DNA from 2 places in the Paenibacillus sp. FSL H8-0457 genome. Region 2 is predicted to be linked to the other one. Evidence: predicted binding sites of a transcription regulator. Region 2 holds the regulator's gene; the other holds the start of a gene.

What was found. The regulator LexA, encoded in region 2, represses DNA repair genes until DNA is damaged. The targets are predictions, from matches to a motif close to CGAACATATGTTCG.
Positions count from the first base shown of each region.
Region 1: the regulator LexA is predicted to act here: its motif matches at 4,735-4,748, upstream of recA (recombinase RecA).

Region 1 covers NZ_CP150293.1:4,708,341-4,719,533, forward strand. The annotation lists gene MHI43_RS20855 (TIGR00282 family metallophosphoesterase) at 1-679, opposite strand, end outside; gene rny (ribonuclease Y) at 819-2,360, opposite strand; gene MHI43_RS20865 (RecX family transcriptional regulator) at 2,726-3,463, opposite strand; gene recA (recombinase RecA) at 3,603-4,664, opposite strand; gene MHI43_RS20875 (competence/damage-inducible protein A) at 4,952-6,214, opposite strand; gene pgsA (CDP-diacylglycerol--glycerol-3-phosphate 3-phosphatidyltransferase) at 6,317-6,904, opposite strand; gene MHI43_RS20885 (YajQ family cyclic di-GMP-binding protein) at 7,169-7,660, opposite strand; gene MHI43_RS20890 (hypothetical protein) at 7,812-7,985, opposite strand; gene MHI43_RS20895 (helix-turn-helix domain-containing protein) at 8,062-9,075, opposite strand; gene MHI43_RS20900 (DUF3388 domain-containing protein) at 9,125-9,892, opposite strand; gene MHI43_RS20905 (DUF3243 domain-containing protein) at 10,097-10,351, opposite strand; gene fabG (3-oxoacyl-ACP reductase FabG) at 10,460-11,193, opposite strand, start outside.
Region 2 covers NZ_CP150293.1:2,722,183-2,733,375, forward strand. The annotation lists gene MHI43_RS12155 (helix-turn-helix transcriptional regulator) at 612-833, shown strand; gene MHI43_RS12160 (DNA polymerase IV) at 926-2,197, shown strand; gene MHI43_RS12165 (YolD-like family protein) at 2,194-2,535, shown strand; gene MHI43_RS12170 (Ltp family lipoprotein) at 2,675-3,232, opposite strand; gene MHI43_RS12175 (PIN-like domain-containing protein) at 3,533-4,840, shown strand; gene MHI43_RS12180 (ATP-dependent DNA ligase) at 4,953-5,819, shown strand; gene MHI43_RS12185 (hypothetical protein) at 5,963-6,148, shown strand; gene MHI43_RS12190 (hypothetical protein) at 6,168-6,683, opposite strand; gene MHI43_RS12195 (RNA polymerase sigma factor) at 6,930-7,466, shown strand; gene MHI43_RS12200 (hypothetical protein) at 7,459-8,247, shown strand; gene lexA (transcriptional repressor LexA) at 8,338-8,964, opposite strand; gene MHI43_RS12210 (LysM peptidoglycan-binding domain-containing protein) at 9,140-9,511, shown strand; gene MHI43_RS12215 (DUF896 domain-containing protein) at 9,802-10,008, shown strand; gene MHI43_RS12220 (hypothetical protein) at 10,167-10,691, shown strand; gene MHI43_RS12225 (HAD family hydrolase) at 10,735-11,193, shown strand, end outside.

The sequences.
Region 1 (11,193 bases), 2.0 Mb from region 2:
GGGCAGGAAGCTGGGTCTTGAATTTATACATGACCGCATCGCGCTGCATGCCGAGGATGCCTTCCTTGGATCCCACCATCCCGGTATCCGTAATGTATGCCGTTCCTCCCGGGAGTATGGTATCGTCATTGCTCTGGACGTGGGTGTGCGTGCCGACCACCATCGAGGCACGGCCTTCCAGATGCCATCCCATGGCAATTTTCTCCGAGGTCGCCTCAGCATGAAAATCCACAAGGATGCATTTATGCTTTTGGCGCAGTTCATCCACAATGTCATCGGCGGCCCGGAACGGGCAATCAATGGCTGGCAGGAATGTCCGTCCCTGCAAATTCACGATCGCCAGCTGTTTGCCGTTCGCTTTAATGACGGTGTATCCGCGGCCGGGTGTGCCGGGCGGGAAATTCGCCGGGCGAATCATTCGCGGTTCGTCGTCGATAAACTCAAAAATATCCTTGTTATCCCACGTGTGGTTTCCCAAGGTGATGCCATGAATGCCCCAATTGAAAAATTCATTGGCTATGGCCGAGGTGATGCCGCGGCCTGAAGCCGCGTTCTCCCCATTGGCAATAATAATGTGCGGATTATATTTGGACTTCAGCTCGGGAAGGGAAGCTTTCAGCGCCTTGCGTCCTGTGCTGCCGACAATGTCTCCGATGAATAATACTTTGATGTCAATCACTCCTTCAGGGGGAGCCTGTCCTGTCCTGACTTGATCCCAGGCAGGTCGGTTCCCGATTCATGGATAGTCCGATATGTATTTTCGGATATCTTAAAGATAAAAAGTGGCCGGAATGCGGCCACTTTTTAAGGTCCAAACTCTATTTCGCGTAATCGACCGCACGGGTTTCCCGGATAACGGTGACTTTAATATGACCCGGATAATCCAGTTCATTTTCAATCGTTTTGGTAATATCGCGTGCCAAGCGGAATGCTTCGGCATCGTCGATTTTTTCCGGCTGTACCATGACGCGAACTTCACGTCCTGCTTGAATGGCGTAGGATTTCTCAACGCCTTCAAAGGATTCTGAAATTTCCTCGAGCTTCTCAAGACGACGGATGTACGTCTCAAGCGTCTCTCTGCGTGCTCCCGGTCTGGCAGCGGACAATGCGTCGGCTGCACCCACCAGCATGGCGATAACCGAAGTTGCTTCGCAATCACCGTGATGGGAGGCAATGCTGTTGATAACCACCGGATGTTCCTTATACTTCTTCGCCAGCTCCACGCCGATTTCAACGTGCGATCCTTCCACTTCATGATCCAGCGCTTTACCGATGTCATGCAACAGTCCTGCCCGTTTCGCAAGCACGATGTCTTCGCCCAGTTCGCCGGCCATCAGGCCAGTCAAATAGGCCACTTCCATGGAGTGTTTCAACACATTTTGTCCATAGCTCGTACGGAATTTCAGTCGACCCAGAATTTTGATCAAATCCGGATGCAAACCGTGTACGCCAACCTCGAAAGTGGCTTGTTCTCCATACTCGCGAATGCGTTCGTCCACTTCCTTGCGGGATTTCTCCACCATTTCTTCGATACGAGCCGGATGAATCCGTCCGTCCGCCACGAGCTTTTCCAAAGCCGTACGGGCAATTTCACGGCGAATCGGATCAAATCCGGACAGAATGACAGCTTCCGGAGTATCATCGATAATAAGGTCAATCCCTGTAAGGGTCTCAAGCGCACGAATGTTTCGGCCTTCACGTCCGATAATCCGGCCTTTCATTTCTTCGTTCGGCAAGGTGACAACAGAAACCGTGGTCTCAGCTACGTGATCAGCCGCACAGCGTTGAATAGCCAGCGTGATGATCTCGCGTGATTTCTTATCTGCTTCTTCCTTCGCCTGCTGCTCGATTTCTTTGATCATCTGAGCGGTTTCATGACGAACTTCTTGCTCGACATTGCTGAGAATGATGCTGCGGGCATCCTCCATCGTCAGGTTGGAGATGCGCTCCAGTTCCGTCGTTTGCTTCTTGTAAATTGCATCGATTTGCTGCTGGGTTTCCTCTATTCGTTTCTCTTTGTTCGCCACTTGTTCTTCTTTACGTTCCAAAGATTCTATTTTTTTATCCAGCGACTCTTCCTTTTGCAACAATCTGCGCTCCTGCCGTTGAATTTCATTCCGGCGCTCGCGAGTGTCTTTTTCAGCTTCGGCTCTGATTTTATGAACTTCGTCTTTAGCTTCGAGAACCGTTTCTTTCTTCAATGCTTCTGCTTCCTTCTTCGCACTTTCGACGATCTGCAAAGCGGCATGCTCGGCACTGGAAATTTTAGCTTCTGCAAGGGATTTGCGAATAAAATAACCGAACCCAAAGAATATAGCGGCTACAGCGAGAACGATTATGATCCAGATCCAAGTTTCCATCTGTTCACCTCCTCGTTGTTTCCTCCAAGGCATTCCTTGGGAAAATGTGCAATTGTCAGGTTACTCATTCATACATAAAATTTTCCGACAGTGGAAGCTGCCGTCCATACTGCGCACGCCATAATGATCGTACGCAAATCCCGCCTTAGCCAGCGGAATACATTTCACTATGAATTGGCGATTTAAGAATCTTTCACAAAGTAGTCACTTTTTTGGAAGGAAAAAGGATTCTAATTTATGATAAAAAGATTCATATTTATTTTAGTATTTATAAAAAGATATTGTCAAGGGAAAGCAATGGGTAAACGTCAGTTTCATCCAGTGAAACCATTTCTTTAGCGAAAAAATGCACAACTGCTTGTGCTTTATTCAAAATCATACGGCTCTTCGTCCCATTCGCCTTTCTCCTGCTCCTCTTCGATCAGAATTTTGAGTGCCTGGCGCACAGGCTCTCCCCCAAAACCCCTACGCATTAAATATGCTCCGGTTTTACGTTTGCGATCCAGCAGCTCCCCCTGGGTTTGCTGCCATTTTTTTCGTCCCACGGCCAAGCAGCTCTCCAATTCCGATTCTGCGCTGATCTCGCCCAAAGCCTCCGAAATCAGCTCGGTGCCGATCCCCTTCTGCCTCAGCTCCTGCTTAACCCACAGCCGTCCCTTCTTATGGCTGGTCATGCGCTGCTCTGCCCACATCTTAGCGTACAGCGCGTCATCCACCAGCTTGTCCTTCTCGAGGCGTTCCAGCGTCGTCTCCACGCTGCTGGGCTCGAACCCCTTTTGCTGCAAACGCTGCGTGATCTCCTGAGTCGTCCTAGGTTTCCGAGCCAAATGATTCAGCGCTTCCACGTAAGCCCGCTGCCGCTCATCTGCCACGACAATCTCCTGCAGCTCTTCCTTGCGAAAAACATTTCCCTTTAACATGCGATATTTAAGCATCACGTCTTCATGAACGGTCATAAGGTACGGACCGAACGCGATTTGATACCGGTGTTTGGGCTTTTTCAGCATTTCGACAGAAGTTATGACCAGATCCTCGTCTTCCGGAAAATGTCCAATTCCCGAGGAATCCGCCTGCCCCGACATTTCTTTATTCTCTATATCCATACGACGCTCCCTTCACTGCTGCACGCTTCTCGACACATCGTCAAGACCAATGATTCGGCAGAAATAAATGCAAAGAAGACCGTCTGGCGTTACCCACACCGGACGGTCCCAAACACTGTCATCGTTAACCAGCGATTTATTACTCTACCTTAAACAACTCTTGCTCTTCCAATTGCTCTTGTTCCTTCTCCTTGTCGGAAGGCTCAGGAACAGCCGTCGTCAGATTACTCGCTTCACGGATCTTGTTCTCGATCACGCTGGCGATCTCCGGATTCTCCTTCAAGAACTGCTTCGCATTCTCGCGGCCTTGACCAAGACGGTCACCGGCATAAGAATACCATGCTCCGCTTTTATCCACGATATCCAGCTCCGTACCGATATCGATCAGGCTTCCCTCTCTAGAGATGCCTTCGCCGTACATAATATCAAGCTCGGCCTGTTTGAAAGGTGGAGCTACCTTGTTCTTAACAACCTTAATCCGTGTGCGGTTACCCACCACATCGTTGCCCATTTTGATGCTCTCAATTCGACGCACGTCCAAACGAACCGTGGAATAGAACTTCAGAGCACGTCCGCCTGGGGTTGTTTCAGGGTTACCGAACATAACGCCAACCTTCTCGCGAAGCTGGTTGATAAAGATGGCAATCGTTTTCGACTTATTGATGGCACCCGACAATTTACGAAGAGCCTGGGACATCAGACGGGCTTGCAGACCTACGTGGGAATCACCCATGTCGCCTTCGATCTCGGCTTTCGGTACAAGCGCGGCAACCGAGTCAATAACGATGACATCGACGGCTCCACTCCGTACCAGAGCTTCCGCAATTTCCAGCGCCTGCTCGCCCGTATCCGGTTGGGAGAGCAGCAATTCATCAATATTAACGCCCAGTTTGTTTGCATACGATGGATCCAGAGCATGCTCGGCATCGATAAATGCAGCTTGTCCGCCAGCCTTCTGAACCTCTGCGATGGCATGCAGGGCTACTGTTGTTTTACCGGAGGATTCCGGGCCGTACACTTCGATAATCCGGCCTCTAGGCAAGCCGCCGGTTCCTAAAGCTATATCCAATGCCAACGATCCGCTTGGCACAATCTCAACTTGCATATGGGTGGATTCACCCAGTTTCATGATGGAACCTTTTCCGAACTGTTTCTCTATCTGACGAAGCGCCATTTCCAGCGCAGCACGACGATCTGACAATTGTTCCACAACCCTTCACTGTTGATAGTCTTATCATACCTTGTTTTGACACGTTTGCCAAGCTTTTTTTCGAACATACATTCGTTTTTTTTATTCAACTCCCCTTCCCGTTCATGCTCCGAACCCTATGTATAAAGAACAAGAACCGTGGCAACATCAATCGATATGCCACGGTTCTTCCGTATTTACCATTATACTTGGAACGGTTCCTGAATTCAAGAACAGCTATTTAGCAAGGTGTAAATTTTTTACTTTTCCAAATGCTCGGTCGCCTTTGGCCACGAAGCCTAAGCCTGCTCAGACGCTACGAGACGCTGCCAAAGCCGGTATAGCAGCGCTTTGGTTGCGCGGAGCCGGATCGTTTCGCGGTTGCCTTGGAGGTTCAGCTCATGCACTTCCGTTTCTTTGCCCCTTTGGGACAATCCGATGTAGACCAGCCCTATAGGCTTGCGTTCCGCGTAACCCGGACCTGCCACGCCTGTCACCGATAAACCGAAGTCGCTGTCGGTTACCATCCGGACATGATCCGCAAGCGCTTCTGCAACCTCCGCACTGACGGCCCCCGGCGCATCGTCCCCCTCCAGCAGCGCATGCGGGATATGCACAAGCTTCTCCTTGATCTGGTTGGTGTAACAGATGATCCCCCCAAGAAACATCGATGCGCTTCCGGGAATGGAGGTCAGGGTCTCCGCTACAAGTCCTCCCGTGCAGCTCTCCGCCGCGCTCAGGGTCCAGCTTCGATCTGCCATCATGTCCACGATGACCTTTTCGATAGGCACATCCTCGTTGGCATACATAAATTCAGGCCCTCTCTCCCGGATCCTGGCTTCCAGTTCATTCAGTCGGACCATCGCCTCAGACTCGCTGGAGGCCTTAGTGGAGATGCGGACGGTGACCTCCCCGTCCTTGGCATACAGAGCAATCGTCGGATCGGTCTGGGCCGTAATCAGGTCCTCCAGGCGTTGATCCAGCGCGGACTCCCCAATGCCCGCGAATTTAAGCATCTTCGAATAGATGGGAAGCTCATCCGTGAGCACATGCTGCAGAAGCCAAGGCTTGGCCTCCTGCTCAAACATCGGCATCAATTCTTTGGGCGGCCCCGGCAAAACGATATAATGAGTGCCTTCATAGGATACCGCGTTCCCGACGGCGAGGCCTGTCTCGTTCGGAAGCGGGGTGCCGCCCTCGATGGCTAGAGCCTGGCGCCGATTGTTCTCGGTCATGACGGATCCCCGCTCATGAAAGAAGCGTTCAATCCGGTCCATGGCCATCCGGTCGATATGCAAGGAACGATTTAGAAAGGAAGCCAGCGCATCCTTCGTCAGATCGTCCTGCGTGGGACCGAGACCGCCGGACAGGAGTACAATATCGGCTCTGCTGCTGGACAGGCGCAAGGCCTCCTTGAGCCTCTCCAGGTTGTCCCCGACAACGGTTTGATAGTACACGTCGATCCCCATTGAAGCAAGCTGTCTGGACAAATACTGTGCGTTGGTATTCACGATCTGTCCGAGGAGAAGTTCTGTTCCAACTGCAATGATTTCTGCTTTCATGATTCATCGATCCTCCCGTATCTTCTATCTCTTCGTTAGTAGCTGCCTTTGTTATTCCTTACCCGGCGGAAGAAAAAAGCAATAGGATGGCTCCTATTGCCGTTATGCCCCGGTACCTTTGAGAAGGTGCCTGTTCTGGACAAAATATTCGATTCCCGAATAGATCGTAATCAGCGCGGCAGCCCAGATCGCAATGACATCAAACGGAATCCCCAAAAATACAAACGGGAAATTGTTGATCAGAAGCGCGACAATCGCCACGATCTGAATCACCGTCTTGATTTTTCCGGATTGACCTGCTGCGACTACCGAACCTTCCAGAAGCGCAATTTGTCTCAAGCCAGTCACCGCAAATTCCCTGCTGATGATGACAACAGCAATCCAGGATTCGCATTTTCCCATCTCTACAAGCGATATGAGTATGGCCGCAACCAGCAGTTTGTCCGCCAGCGGATCCAGAAGTTTACCCAGATTCGTCACCATATTGTTTTTCCGGGCCAGATACCCGTCAATGCCGTCCGTGCTTGCAGCAAGTATGAATATCAGTGCCGCAATCAATTGGTTATAGGGCAGGACAAAATCATTCCACACAATGGGATCCGGATAAAAATCAAAATCCACCAGCAGGAAAATCATCATGACAGGGATCAAGCAAATGCGGGCCAACGTGATACGATTGGGTAAATTCATGGGGCAACCTCCCTTGCAACGGGTTGTCTTGTTAACTCGGCAGACCCTGCAGCGGTTATCCTTCTGCATGTCATCAGGGTCGCTCTTCCCAAGAGCCTAAAGGGTTTGAAGCGTGCATCGCTGTCTGTCATTTTCATCCCCCAGTAATCTATGTATACGTTAATCCTTATATATCGTTTTTTAGTATAATATTTCCGTTGACGCCCTGTCAAAAGAAACAAACCAGCCGAGCCCACCCCTTATTGCTTGGAGGGAGAGGAGCGTTTATTTAAAATTGGTGAATTGCAGATCCAGGGAAAGGTCCGCTTTGCGAAGCAGCTGCATGATCTGCTGAAGATCATCCTTGCTTTTTCCGGTTACCCGAATCTGGTCGCCTTGAATCTGGCTCTTGACCTTCAGCTTGGAATCACGGATCAAAATATTGATCTTTTTGGAATTCTCCTGGTCGATTCCCTGCTTCAAGGTCAGACGCTGACGGACGGTACCCATGGAAGCCGGCTCGATTTTACCGTACTCCACATTTTTAAGCGACAAGCCCCGCTTCACCATCTTGGTCTGCAAAATATCGATAACGGCGTTGAGTTTGTACTCGTCATCGGAGGCAATGACCAGCGCGTCCTTGTCCAGCTTCAAGCTGCTCTTGCTGCCCTTGAAGTCAAAACGGTTTTCGATCTCGCGCTCCGCTTGATTAACCGCATTGGTAAGTTCCTGCATATCCATTTTGGATACGATATCAAATGAGCTTTCTGAAGCCATGGTGAATCCTTCCTTTCATTTGGCGATAATGCTTCTATTATAGGTAAAACCGAGAGACAAGTCTAATCCTGTAAGGAATCCGCGATGGATCAGGAACGAAAAAGACTCCGCTTATCGCCAACATCATCCGGCGAAAACGAAGCCCGCTCCCTCAACTGCTAGCTTTCTCATCATGCACCGGACGGCGGAACATACTCAGTATGCCGAGTAAAATATGTGCCAGCCCAAAGCCTAATATGCCATACCCCCAGCTGCTCGGAATCAAATAATAGCCCAAGAGGCTGACGATAACGCCTAATCCGAATATAATCCAATTGACCGTCACAGAGCATCACCTCTTTCGGGAAGTGAAATAACAGCATGCAGCTGCATGCTGTTATGATGACCTGGAGGACAGGCAATTATTCGAAGTCGGTGGTATCCGATGTATCTGATGTATCCCCGGTACCCGCGTTATCCATGGTGCCTGCGGAACCATCGGCCGGCTCCAGCACGATTCGCGACGTGGACTTGCCATCCGTTACGGGCTGGCCGCCAACCGTAATGGTCGTTGCAGCGGAATTCCCCGATTTCACGAAGAGTCCCTGGCTGTCCATGTCAAAGCTCAGCGAAGCACCGTTCTCGAGCATTTGGAATGCCAGCTTCTCCCCGGAAGTATTGTTGCCGCGGTATACCTCGACCCAGCTCTTGCCTTCGCTCGTGGCCACAATCTCAACCTTCACGGACGAGCCCGATACCTTAAATACGGTGTTCTTGCCTTCCGTCCGGTCCTGCGTCACCGTAGCCGTTCCAGGCGTTGAATCACCCGGTTCATCGATGTCCGTTCCGTCTGTGCCTTCTGTTCCGTCCGGGGTGTCAGTTCCTTCTCCGTCCGTGCCTTCGTTAACCGCGCCGTCCGGAACATTGTCGCCGCCCTGCGCTCCGTCGCCTGGCGTCCCGGAATCCGTGTTATCCGGAGTTTGCGGGTTCTGCGCCTGATCGGTCTGCGTTTGATCATTATTGCTGACCGGCGGTTCGTCCTTAGGCTCATTCGAATTGATGGCCACCAAATATATGACAACAACGATCAGGATCGGGAACGTCCACATCAGCAACGTAGGCAGCCATTTCATGTTCCGTTCGGCTGTCGGTCTGCTGGCGCGCTTTTGAATAACCGGCTCCATGGTCGCTTCCGGTTCGGATTTAGGCACATCCTGTTTATGCCCTTCAAGCAGTTCGTCCGGGTCAATCCCCACCGCTTCCGCATAGGTTTTGATGAATGCCCGCACGTAAAAACTGCCGGGAAGTACTTTGTAATCCCCTGCCTCGATGGCTTCCAAGTATCGCTTGCGTATTTTAGTCATTTCCTGCACATCATCAAGGCTCATCCCTTTTTGCAGACGCGCCTCCCTTAATTGCTGTCCCAGTTCGGACATGCCATCACCTCCTACTTTAGAATTTCGTGGTCAAAGTCAAACAAAAATATTACAAATCGTCACTATAAGAGCCCGTGAACGTATCATAAACGATTTCCTCTTCCGGATTGTTTCGCAATTCGATGATAATGTCGAAATCATCGTAGGAATATTCGGATTCGCGAACAAAGATATCGGGATGCTCGATCACCTTCGTGCTCTCCATTCCCATGATATCCTGCAGGAGCTGATAGTGGCGTTCATTGGATCGGATCGTGCTCACAATGCCGTCAATGATAAAAATGTTGTTCGTATTCATCTCGTCCTCGGAGAGTTGACTGCGAATGGTTTGACGGAGCAGCGTAGAGGAAACGAAGGTCCAGCGCTTCATCGCGCAGACGCTGCCGGCGATAATGGACTCGGTTTTGCCCACGCGGGGCATTCCGCGGAGGCCGATGACCTGATTACCTTCCCTTTTGAACAATTCACCCAAAAAATCAACAAGTAAACCGAGCTCATCACGCGTAAAACGAAACGTTTTACGATCATCCGAGTCCCGGTCGATATATCGTCCATGACGGACAGCCAGAATATCCACCAGTTTCGGGGGCCTCAAGGCTGATACCGTAATATTTTTCATTTTGTTTAACATTTTACCCATCAGAACAATTTTTTCTTCGTCATCCGTCTCGAGCAGCATTCCGCGGGTTTGGCCTTCCACGCCGTTAATGGTTAGTATATTCACTTCGAGCATACCCAGCACGGATGCAATGTCACCGAGCAAACCTGGCCGGTTCTTATGTATCTTATATTCCATGTACCATTGATTCGATTCCACAAAGACACCTCTTTGCACTTCTTTTCCATCAATATTCGACAAATTCCAGCGAAAATTGCACGCAAAAACAGGTCAAATGAAAAATGGGTCACGTTAATGATATATAAAATAAAAATGAAAGGCAAGTATTAACGGTGACATGAAAATTACATTCTTTTTTCTTGACAAAAAGCCCCCATTGTCGGGGGGCTTTTTGTTAATGGATTATGCGTTGTTCTTGGCCAATTTCACCATCAGACGCGCGATAACGTGGCGTTCTTCCTCGTTACCTACATCCCACAATTCTTTCAGTGCCCGGTTGGATGAGTTTTGCGGATCAACCTTCTCATCGAGGAAATCACCGATCTCATAAGCCAGCTGGGAAATGGTGTCTTCACTCATACCCGCTTTCTCGGCTTGAACGACGCGCTCGCCCAGGAATTTCTTCCAGGAATCAAAGTTTTTGATTACGGATGACATGAATTAAATCCTCCTTTTGCGTGGTGGCAATTCAGATTTAAAGTAACAATAGTAATATGTCCCCGTAACCAATACCTTATGAGTGGTGAATTGCACCACGAACGAGATCTAGGTCACCCATCCTCCGTTCGGGCTGATCACTTGCCCGGTAATGTAGCCCGACTCGGGCAGCGCCAAAAAATACACCAGCGACGAAATCTCATCCGGCTGCGCCAATCGGCCGACCGGAATTTCATCCTCCAGCATGCGAATTTCATCCGACTCCAGATGCCCCAGCATGGACGTATCGACCGCACCGGGCGCCACGGCGTTCACCGTTACGCCTGACGGGGCAAGCTCCTTCGCGAGAGCCTTCGTAAAGGCGTTAACGCCGCCTTTGCTTGTTGAATACAATACCTCGCAGGAGGCTCCGGATAACCCCCAGATCGAGGATACATTGATGATCCTGCCAAAGCGCTGGGAAACCATGCGCCCCATAAAAGCCTGGGAACACAGAAACATCCCACGCAGGTTAATGGACATCAAAGTATCCCACTGCTCTTCCGTCACGTCGGACAAAAGCCCGTAATGGGACACGCCCGCGTTGTTAACCAGAATATCCGGCTCCATACCATGACTCTGCAGTTTCTCTTTCATCCGTAATATCTGCTCTTTGTCGCGCAGGTCGGCGGATACGGTTAATACCTTGGCTCCATAAGCCATGCAGCGGCGGGCTACTTCGTTGGCCGCTTCGTGCGAATTCATGTAGTGGATGACCACATTCATGCGGACCGAGGCAAAGCGTTCGGCGACAGCCGCCCCTATGCCTCTGCTCGCACCCGTAATCAATACCGTCATTTCCC
Region 2 (11,193 bases):
CGTTGGCTTAGGCTGGCGGGGTTCTTTTTTTGTCTACATGGATATTCGGCCTGACATTGCAAAGATTTGAATAGTTCTGCATATAACTACCGATTAGAAAAAGACCCTTCCAGCATCAAAGCCGGTAGGGTCTTTTTGTCGCGAATTCCAAGATGGAATTCACCACTTAACAATTAGGATGCTTAACGTCACCAAACTGATTACAATAGATGCCACACTCAATGCCATGGTTGTTTTATACATCTTGGTAAGGTTCATACGGTCAGCTCCTTGTGTTATAATTAAGGAAAGAAGAACAACACCTGATATTTCACCATCCCTGACGGGAAGCCCCTTCGGGGCTCCCTTTCAGGGTGTCTGATTAGTCGACCAGAGCGGTGATGAGGTTGATGATTGAACCAGCTAAGCCAATGGTTGCACCCATTAGCATGAGCTTTGCGATTCTTTCATCTCGTTGTTCTTCTTTCCTTGTTTTTCTCATCCTTGTTCACCTCCTTTATATATCTAATTATATACGAAATTCGTATAATAGTCAACGAATTTCGTATAAATTATTCTAATATCGTTTACATTAAACGATAATCGTATATAATAATGATGAGGTGATTAGAATGTTCAAGCTCAAGCTGGACAGAATACTATTTGAAAAGAGAATGAATGCGAATCAATTATCTGAAATGACCGGAATTCGCTATCCTACAATTCTGGATATGGTCAAGAACAAATCAAAAGCATGGTCCCCTGATAATTTAGATAAGGTATATAAGGCACTCGAATTAACTAGCATTAATGAATTAATCGAATACGTGAATGAAGAAGCCACCGAGGCATAGAGCGCGGTGGCTTTTTTTTACATTGATAAAAGAACATTAGTTCGCATATAATACAAACAAATGTTCTGGTTTTGATCGAAGGAGGAATACGCGTGAAATCATCCAAACGTGTAATCATGCTTGGTGACTGCCAATCCTTTTATGCCTCAGTTGAAAAGGCCGAACACCCTGAATATAAGGATCGGCCTTTGGTAGTTGCAGGAGATCCGGAACGCCGTTCAGGAATTGTATTGGCAGCCTGCCCACTTGCAAAAGCGAAAGGAATCACTACAGCTGAACGACTTGGGGAAGCAGTGGCAAAGTGTCCGGATCTCGTTGTGATTAAGCCACGGATGCAGCGATACATTGACGTATCCATGCTAATAACGGACATTTACAAGCAGTACACCGACCTGGTTGAGCCGTACAGTATTGATGAGCAATTTCTAGATGTAACCGGCTCGATGCATTTGTTTGCGGACACTCCTGAAGAGATGGCCCGAATTATTCAGACCCACGTTCAGGCAACCACAGGCGTTTATACTCGCTTCGGAATTGCCGAAACCAAGATCCTCGCCAAAACCGCCTGCGACAATTATGCGAAAAAGAATCCATCCGGTATTTACACGTTGACCAAGGAAATGCTCCCAGAAACGCTTTGGAAACGGCCTGTTAGCGACATGTTTATGGCAGGAAGCCGGATGACAAGACATTTTACTACTATGGGCCTCCCAACAATTGGTCACGTCGCACAGACCCCGTTGGGCAAGCTCAAACAAATGATGCGGCGGAAGTTTGGAAAGAACTCCGACATCAATGCCGAAATGTATTGGCGGATCGCTAACGGAATCGATGACAGCCCCGTGCGGCCGGGAACTCACCAAGTCGCCCCTAAATCTGTCGGTCACATGATGACATTGCCGCGGGATTACGGCACCATTGAAGAGATTAAGGTAGTGCTACTGGAGCTCACGGAGCTGGTATGCCAGCGTTGTCGGGCCTTAGGGTTTGCGGGCTATGTAGTATCGGTTGGGTGCATGGGAGCGGACTTTGATCGCCCCACCGGCTTCTCCAGGCAAATGAAGATGGAGGACCCGTCTAACATCACCATGCAAGTATACCGCTGGGCCTGCAAGTTGCTGGAAGAGCATTGGGATGGGATGCCGATCCGGAGGGTGGGCATTAGTGTGACGCAGCTCACTCCCGATAACGAATACCAGATGTCACTGTTTGATACTGGCCGTGAGAAACAAATGGCATTAGAACGGACAACAGATGCTCTAAAAAACAAATACGGAAATTCAATTGTGATTCGGGCGGTCTCAATGACGGCAGCGGGTCAAGCGCTCGATCGATCGGCTAAGATAGGAGGTCATTATAAATGACAACAACACGTAAGAAGCTTGAGGGTAACGGCCTCTGGGAGTCCAGCCGTATGATGCTTCCGGAACATAAGGAGACAATAATTCGCAGGCAGCTAGAAGAGGGAAGGAAGGATAAGCCAGTTCTTGATCCGCAGGAAATGGAATTGATTGAACAGGCGCTGGCCGAATCATTTCATACGCACCGTACAATCAAATTGCGTTTATTCGATGAATATGAGGACCAGGAACTGACAGGCACAGTATCCACAATTCATACGTATCGACGTGAAATCAAGCTGGCGACCGGTGTAGGCGAATGGGAATGGATCAAGATCGATGACATTGTTTCGGCAAATTGATGCTCTCGAAATGAGAACTCCTTTTGATCAGGCTAATTTTTAAAAATCCCAAGCGCTTGTGATTTTAAAGATTAGCCCTGCTGAATAGAAAGAAAAAACACCCTACTAACCTTAATTGGTCGGTGGGGTGTTTTTTATTTTATTCTAAATTATCTATCGCGTATTGCGCTTCTTCCTTAGTAAATTTTTCACCGTATTCAGAAATCAATTGATCGTAAATAGCATCATCTGACATATTCATAGATTCTGCATACTGTTTCGCTTTTATTAATGCATTTTCTTTCCAATCGAATACAATGTTATCGATAGCATATTGAGCGGCTTCCTTAGGGAAATTCTCTCCATATTCTGAAGTCAATTGATCGTAAATGCCTGCCTTTGACATACTCATAGCTTCCGCATACTGTTCCGCTTTTTTTAATGCCGATTTATGTTCCCTTGGGACATCATCTTCTTTTGGTTCTTCTTTTGGTTCTTCCTTAGGCTCTTCCTTAGGTTCCTCTTTCGGCTCTTCTTTAACATCCTCTTTGACACTAGTTTGTTCAACATTTTTTGCTGTGGTATCAGGCTCAGCAACTACTTCCTTGTCCGGCGCTGCTTGTTTTGGTTCTTCTGAATTTCCAAGGTTACCTAAGACTCCAACCACAATAACAATAAGTACCCAGAACCACCATTTCTTATAAAGCGGCTTCTTCAAAACGTTCTTCCCCCAATTCTGTGATAATATGACAATCAATAGTCTATCAGAACTAGGAAAATATTTCTAGGACTTTAAAACTATTAAATCGTAGTCAGTAAATCAATCAGAAAATTGGTTAGAACCTATGCCGGTACTTTCAGAAATGAATATTAATGACAACAAGACTGGTTCCGTTCTAGAACGGGGATGTAGCTATTAAGAACACGCTCATTTCTTGTTGGTTAATGACTAACTATGTACACTAAGTCTAGTTCTATAGTAATATATTGGAAGAGTATACTAGTTGGGGTGGTTAAAATGGATCCAAAAGATATTGAACAATATATGATTCCTTCAAAAGATAAAGAAAAAGAGATGTGGGAGAACTGTATTTTTGTTTTTGATACATCGGCGCTTCTACAATTTTATTACTTCCCAAAAACTTCCCAACAAGAGATTTTTGATAGTACTTTCAATAAGTTAATTGGGAGATTATGGATACCGGGGCATGTCAATTTTGAGTATCTTAAAAACAGGGATAATACTCTAAAGAAACCAATTGAAGAAAAATATAAGAAATTGGAAACAGAGCATATAAGAACGATTGAAAACAATATAAAAGAAATTAAAAACAAAATGAACGACTTTATTAATCATACAAAAAATACTGACGCTCACCCTTATATTATAAATAATGAGATCTCAATCGATTTTGAGAAGGTGTGCAATGAGTTGGAAACTCGTTTCTCTAAATTCAAAACTGAGGTTGAAAGTGAGTTTAAGAAGAGAGAAGAAGAGATCAATGCTTTTGCTGAGCAAGATACTGTTTTAGAAGCGTTCAATACATATTTTGAAGTAGGTAAGGAGTATGACTATACTAAGATACTTGAGATAGTATCGGAAGGTGAAGTTAGATATAGAAATCAAATCCCACCAGGATTTAAAGATGGTTCGGAAAAGGAAGGAACACAAAAATATGGTGATCTGATAATTTGGAAACAAATTATCGATTTTGCAACGATTAGAGGAAAAACGATTATTTTTATTACAAATGATGTGAAACCAGATTGGTGTTACAGCTACAAGAGGAGTAACGAGATAAGGATTGAGCGACCTAAGGAAGATTTAATCAGAGAGATTAGAGATTCAGCTAAAGTTGATTTTTGGATGTACACATTCTCGCAGTTTTTATATGTTGCTAAGGAAATATTAGATACTAAAATTGATCAACAAGTTATTAATGAGGCAGCAAAACCTAAGTCAGATGTATACATGAACAAATACATTAGGTTTGATGGTTTTTATAGAGCATATAGTCTAACTGATGACGTAGTTGAACATGATTTTGATGAAGAAAGTGAATACGAGTCCATAAGTGCATATTATGATTATTGTTTTTACGAAGATGGAACCGTAGACATGATTAATTCAGAGGGATCGCTAGATAGTGGTCAATATAAATTATCAAGTAATGGTAGGATTGAAATAGAGGTGAAAACACATACGTATGATATAACTATAAAGGGGAGAATCAGTAAAAGTAAAATCATATTGACATGGGATAATGGTAGCTATTCTGGAAGTGAAAGCGGCAATTTTATTAAAAACAAAGCTAAAGTTTCATAAAAAGAGTTTTTTGTTTTAACTATAATTTATTAATACAATTAATTGGGTTTTATAAAATTTACCACCATCACTGATTACACCATCAAGGTATAATCTTTTGAGAGGTGGTTTTATGTTTATATCCCCAATGTTACTTGAAACGGCACATAGCCCTTTCAGTCATTCAAACTATATTTTTGAACCTAAGATAGATGGTCACAGGCTTTTGTTTTCACAACAAAAGGGAAGCATTCGGTTATACACCCGACATGAGACAGATTGTACAAGGCAGTATCCTGAACTTCTTTTTCCTTTTGACGATGACATCATACTGGATGGTGAAGTAGCTTGTACTGATCTAGCGACCGGCACCATAGATTTTGAAATGGTCATGAACCGGTTTCAAACTAAGAAGGCAGAAAAGATAAAGGAACTAACAACTATTCAACCGGTCACGTATGTAGTATTTGATATTTTGCAGTATAAAGGTAAGGACTTACGGAAAATGCCACTTATGATGCGTAAAGAAATCTTGAGTGGCATCCAGATGCCGAACAAGCACTTTGGAGTGATACCATTCATTGAAGCTGATGGCGAGGCTTTATTTACTCAAATGGAAGCTCAAGAGCTCGAAGGGATGGTCGGGAAAAAGCAAAACAGCATTTATGAAAGTCGCCGATCTGCTTCATGGCAAAAGGTCATAAACTGGACTTATGCTGAAGTGTTTATCACAGGGTACCGCAAAGACGAGTTCGGATGGATTACTTCAGTCGTCACAGAATCTGGGCGGTTTCGGCCAACCGGTATTATAGAACTTGGTGTGCCGCCAAAAGCAAAGAATGCATTTTACGGAGTTAGTAAAACCTTGGTGACTTCTGAGGATAAGAACTTCGTTTATCTAGAACCTCGGATTAGAGTTAGGGTAAAGACGCGTAATTGGACTAAAAAAGGAATGCTTCGATCACCAGTATTTGTAGAATTTATAATAACTACTTCATGAGTAGTCGCTTTAGCAAATCAAGAAGAACAGACCGATTATCTGGTCTGTTCTTCTGCAATTATTTTCTATTAGTTTTGAATAAGATGTTGCCCCCAAAATGTCCCCCTGATTGCCCCCAAACTTAAAATAAAGGATACAAAGGTATGAAAAGCTTGAAATCTAAAGCCGTGATAAACGCGCTATATAATGAAGGAAAAAATTTATTTGAAAGCTTTGGCCATAAACAGAACGCAAGTTCACCAATGGGAACGCGATCAGTACATTACAATGTATTAATAGAGGAATCCCCGCTGCCAAGTGGCAGCGGGGATTTTTTAATGCAAACATGATTTCAGCATTTAAAAATCATTAGTAAACAGCATGAATTGTGAGTCGGTATGGATTTAATATATTGAAGCCCATGTTCCCGTATACCATAACATAGTAATTAGGGATGGTACCGTCGCTTTTTAATCCCGGTACACTAACGCCGGCGACACCGTTTATTGCATAGGAGCGAGCAACTTCAGTATATCCATTTTGGCCAGGCACTTTTTCGTAGACTGCAAAGTTATAATTAAAGTAAGAGTCAGGCGAATATAGACTGATATTATAGGAACTTGCGTTATTAGTCGGCAAGTGCCAGAAATCAAGATCGCCCATGCTGCTAATATATCCATAGTTCGTACCGTTGTCCCATTCATACAACACTGCAGTGTCAGCAGATTCATAATTATCGTTGGGTTCACTTTCATAATTCGTCAGTGCCTGAATAGTGGCTGTATCTGAATCAGGGTTCGGGCTTGGGGAATTTGCAAAGGCAGAATGAGCAGTAGCAAGAATTAATACCGTTGCGATAAATGTTGCTATGGATAATTTCTTCATTTAACTACCTCCCAAAAAACAGTTTAGGTTGGCCAACTTCCTAAATAATACCATTAAATATTAGAGATTGTAAGTTAAATATGTTAAATAGTGTCTTTATATCTACATTTTAGCGCAAATGAAAGATCGGGTTGTTTATACTTTATAGAATAGACTCTTCCCTTACCTACGGGAGATTCTTTTTTATTTTACGAAAAAAGGAACCTTTGCTCGCTTCCATGACTCTAATTAGATGAGGTGAATCGGTTGGAGCTCGAATACTTAAAGCAGATGACGGTCATGGACAGCCAGACGCTGGATAAAATCATGAATGAATATGGAAACGATGTGTGGAATTATGCGTATTTTTTGACCAAACAGCATGCCTTGGCAGACGATATTGCACAAGAAGCCTTTATTAAGGCCTATTACGGCATACATACCTTTCGCGGTCAGGCGACGCTGAAAACGTGGCTGCTTACGATCACGCGACATACGGCGTTCCGGTACAAACAGGCTTTTTTCTTTCGGAAAGTCATCCTTAAAGACAAGCTTACCGCCAGTTCGTCAAGCCGGTCAGCGGAAGCGGAATATTTGGACGAGCAGTATACGGATGAAATATGGGCAATGATTATGACTTTGCCGAGCAAGCTTAGGGAAGTATTGGTCCTGGACCTATACTATGAAATGCCGATGCATGAGATTGCGAAGCTGCTTCATATTGCGACAGGCACTGTAAAATCCAGATTGCATCGGGCCAGGAAAAAAGTACAAAAACTAATGAAGGAGAAGAACGATGAGTGAGGATAAACCAGACTGGTACAACCGTGCTAAAAAAGCTCCTTTTTCAAATGAAAAGTTCACGTCCGAAATGAAAAAAAACGTGCATAGGTCCGTGATTTTCACCGACAGCAAACCTAAACGTCGAAAGTACTTACAAGTTGGATTAGCTGGCGGGTTCATGCTTCTGATTATTTTATTTGCCTTTCAATTGCCTTATGGCAGGGACGAACAACAGAGAGCAGGGACTATGCCCCCTACTAAGGAGGAGACAATCCGGGCACAAGGCGTAACGGATGAAGGACTGTTAAACGTTATTGCAGTTGGACAGGAAAAAATAACGACATTGGGTGCACCGAGCTGCTTCGGTATCGAAACGGATCGGTCGTTTACCGGAAACTACAGCGTGCAGTATAGTACTAACCAAGTTACAAATGAAGTCACTACGCTGGAGGGGCTTACATTTATTCAACCGACATCTGCTCCGGTTGATATGATTCGCCTGCCGTTTCAAGATGCCGATGTATTTATACTCGCACCGCAATATAGGGACTGTCATGGCATACAAATCTATGCGTTCGCCGTAGAGCATGAAACGGGTAATGCCGTTCAGCTCCGATTTCAGGATGAGTCCTTGGCATCCTACTTTTCATATTATAGACCAGGTACGGCTCCCGAGGTGAAGGAGAATAAACTTGTTCTGCAGTCTACGGAGGGACCGGGAGGCGAAGGTTCGCCGGATTATAAACCTAAGCGGATGTATCGACTGGATCTTAAGCAAGGCGTTATGGTGTTGGCAAACTAGTCAGGATTATCTTCCATTATCTATATACAAAAAGCGAAGAGGTTACCATCCAAATAAGGAAGGTAACCTCTTATTCATAATTCTATGGAATTAGTGTACGTCCCTGAAGAGACCGATCACTTTCCCGAGAATCGTAACATGGTTCAAGCGCAGCGGCTCATAGGTAGGATTCTCCGGCTGCAATCGTACATGATCCTTCTCCTTATAGAAGGTCTTCACGGTTGCTTCATCTTCTTCTGTCATTGCAACGACAATGTCACCATTGTCCGCGGTTTGCTGCTGGCGAACGATGACGTAGTCACCGCTGTGAATACCGGCTTCAATCATACTGTCGCCGACTACGGACAACATGAACACTTTATCGTCGCCCACGTAATGCTGAGGGAGCGGGAAATAGTCTTCAATGTTCTCCATGGCCGTAATCGGCACGCCTGCTGTGACTTTCCCGACGACAGGCACTCTGGCTATGGTGTGCGTAAACAGATTCGCGCTCTCGGATTCTTCTTGGCCAAGCAGCTCGATCGCTCTTGGTTTCGTAGGGTCACGGCGGATCAGGCCTTTCTTCTCCAAACGGTCCAGATGACCATGGACCGTAGAACTGGAAGCTAGTCCGACAGCCTCGCCGATTTCCCGGACAGAAGGCGGGTAACCCTTGCTACGAACTTCGTTGCGGATAAACTCTAAGATCGCCAGCTGGCGGCTGGATATTTTCGACATGCCGTATCAACCCCATTTAGTAACGTTTGGGAAAATTATAACATAGAACTACCGTTCGTACAAACATAAGTTCTAAAATAAAATAGAACAAATGTTCTTTTGGGTATTGAATCAAACAAGTGTTCGTGTTAAGATGAATCCATAAGAGAACACTTGTTTGGGAGATGATGATTCCATGTTGAAATACAGTACATACCGCAGCATTTATGAGAACGTTCCGGTGGTAACAGAACAATCATCGAAGAATTGGGGCATTTACTTGAAATCGAAGATAGCTTCGATCCCTTTGAATAAACTGTTGTTCACCCTGCTAATTGTGGCCATCTTTTGGACAGGTGCATATTCCGTTTTTGCCGGTGGGACAGAGAAGCCGACTGGAGAGAAGCAGGTGATCGTTCAATATGGCGATAGCTTGTGGCGAATTGCTTCCCTTCACAAACCTGCGGATATGGATACACGCGTATATCTGGATAGCATACGAAGAATGAACGGATTGAAGGGTCCGGACATACAGGCTGGGGAAGTGCTGTCATTGCCGGTTTGGTGATTTGACGTTGCTTCAACCAATAGGCATTCATACTCCATATAATCACCACATACGGCTGGTTACTTCCTGTTTAATGACACATCATATTCTGCTTGTCAGATTGAATCATTTACGCGTAATAGCGCGTTTACAATAGATAACTATAGATTTCCTCCCCATAGACGGTATTCGTTTATGCGCATCATATATTCCTATTTGTTCTGAGAAGAGTTTGCAAGGGCTCAGTTGCCTTGACAAGCTCTTTTTCACATGTTTAAGTTATACATGATATCGAAATTGGAGGAGAAGTCATGGACATCGATACTTTGGTAGAACGCATCAATGTATTAGCAAGAAAGAAGAAGAATGAAGGGCTGACCGAGGAGGAGCTCAAAGAACGGGCCGAGCTTCGGGAAATATACCTTAACAATATTCGCAGTAACTTTAGACAACAGCTGGAATCGATTGAATGGGTTGATGAAAACGAACAAAAAGGCGGCCCGCGATTAAAGCACTAGTCGATAACCGTTCAAGGATATATATTTAGAGGATCCGTGAACAGATCGAAGGATAGCATAATACTACTTGGGGTACCGGCCATTCGGATAATCGATTACGGTTACCCCAAGTTTATATGGTTTATAAACATTTTGATTATGAGTTCAGGGGGAACCAAATGTCACGTTCATGGGAAAGAAAAGTCAGCAAAAATATGTCGCAACTTAACAAACAGCGCAAAAAGCAGGGATTGACCTCGTATCAAGGGTCTGCGATTAATGATAAGCATGACGTGTTTAAGGGACGTAAGTATGTACTTCCGTTAGTGCTTGTTGCATTGGCCGGTTTGTATGCGCTTCTCGGAACGGCAACTTCACAGGCAGCCGGCGGAAGCAATGATGTATTGAATTGGGTTGGCGTCAGCTTGTATATCCTGTTGGCGCTCATGATATTTCTCCGCAAGCCTTATTTGAAGATTGAACGGGCCTCCGTGTCGACCATGAAGTTCAACCGGGAACGCCGTCTGGCCGTATCGGATATCGAGAAGATCAAATTGGCTTCGGGTTCCGTCGTGATCCAAGGCAAGGGAAAAGCAGGCAACTGGGTGTTCTCACGAATGATGAATCTTTACGATACCAAAGCCATGGGCGAAAGATTGGAAGAGTTTGCAAAGACTCATCAAATTCCAGTGGAGCACAACTAACCCGATAGAGTAGATCACAATGTATATGAGGAGTGGGAGAGAAATGCCGATTGCTGCGGTTTTGTTTGATTTGGACGATACGTTGTTGTGGGATGAACGCAGTGTAGAAGAAGCGTTTGAAGTGACATGCCAAGCCGGAGCGGCGGAGACCGGCGTTGATGCCGGCGCGCTTTTGGCCGCGGTGCGTGAAGAAGCAAGAGCATTGTATGAATCCTATGATACTTTTGCTTTTACCAAAATGATCGGGATCAATCCGTTTGAAGGCTTGTGGGCTAATTTTACGGCTGGATCCCAGCCCGAATTCCGAAAGCTGCAAGAATTGGCTCCCGTATACCGCAAGGAATCCTGGCGTCGCGGACTTCATCGCCTTGGCGTTGATAATGAAGCGTTGGCGGAGACGTTGGCAGCGCAATTTGCTGCGGAACGCAGAACAAGACCTTACGTATATGAAGAAACCTTTGAAGTGCTGAAGGGATTACAGGGTAACGTGAAGCTGCTACTT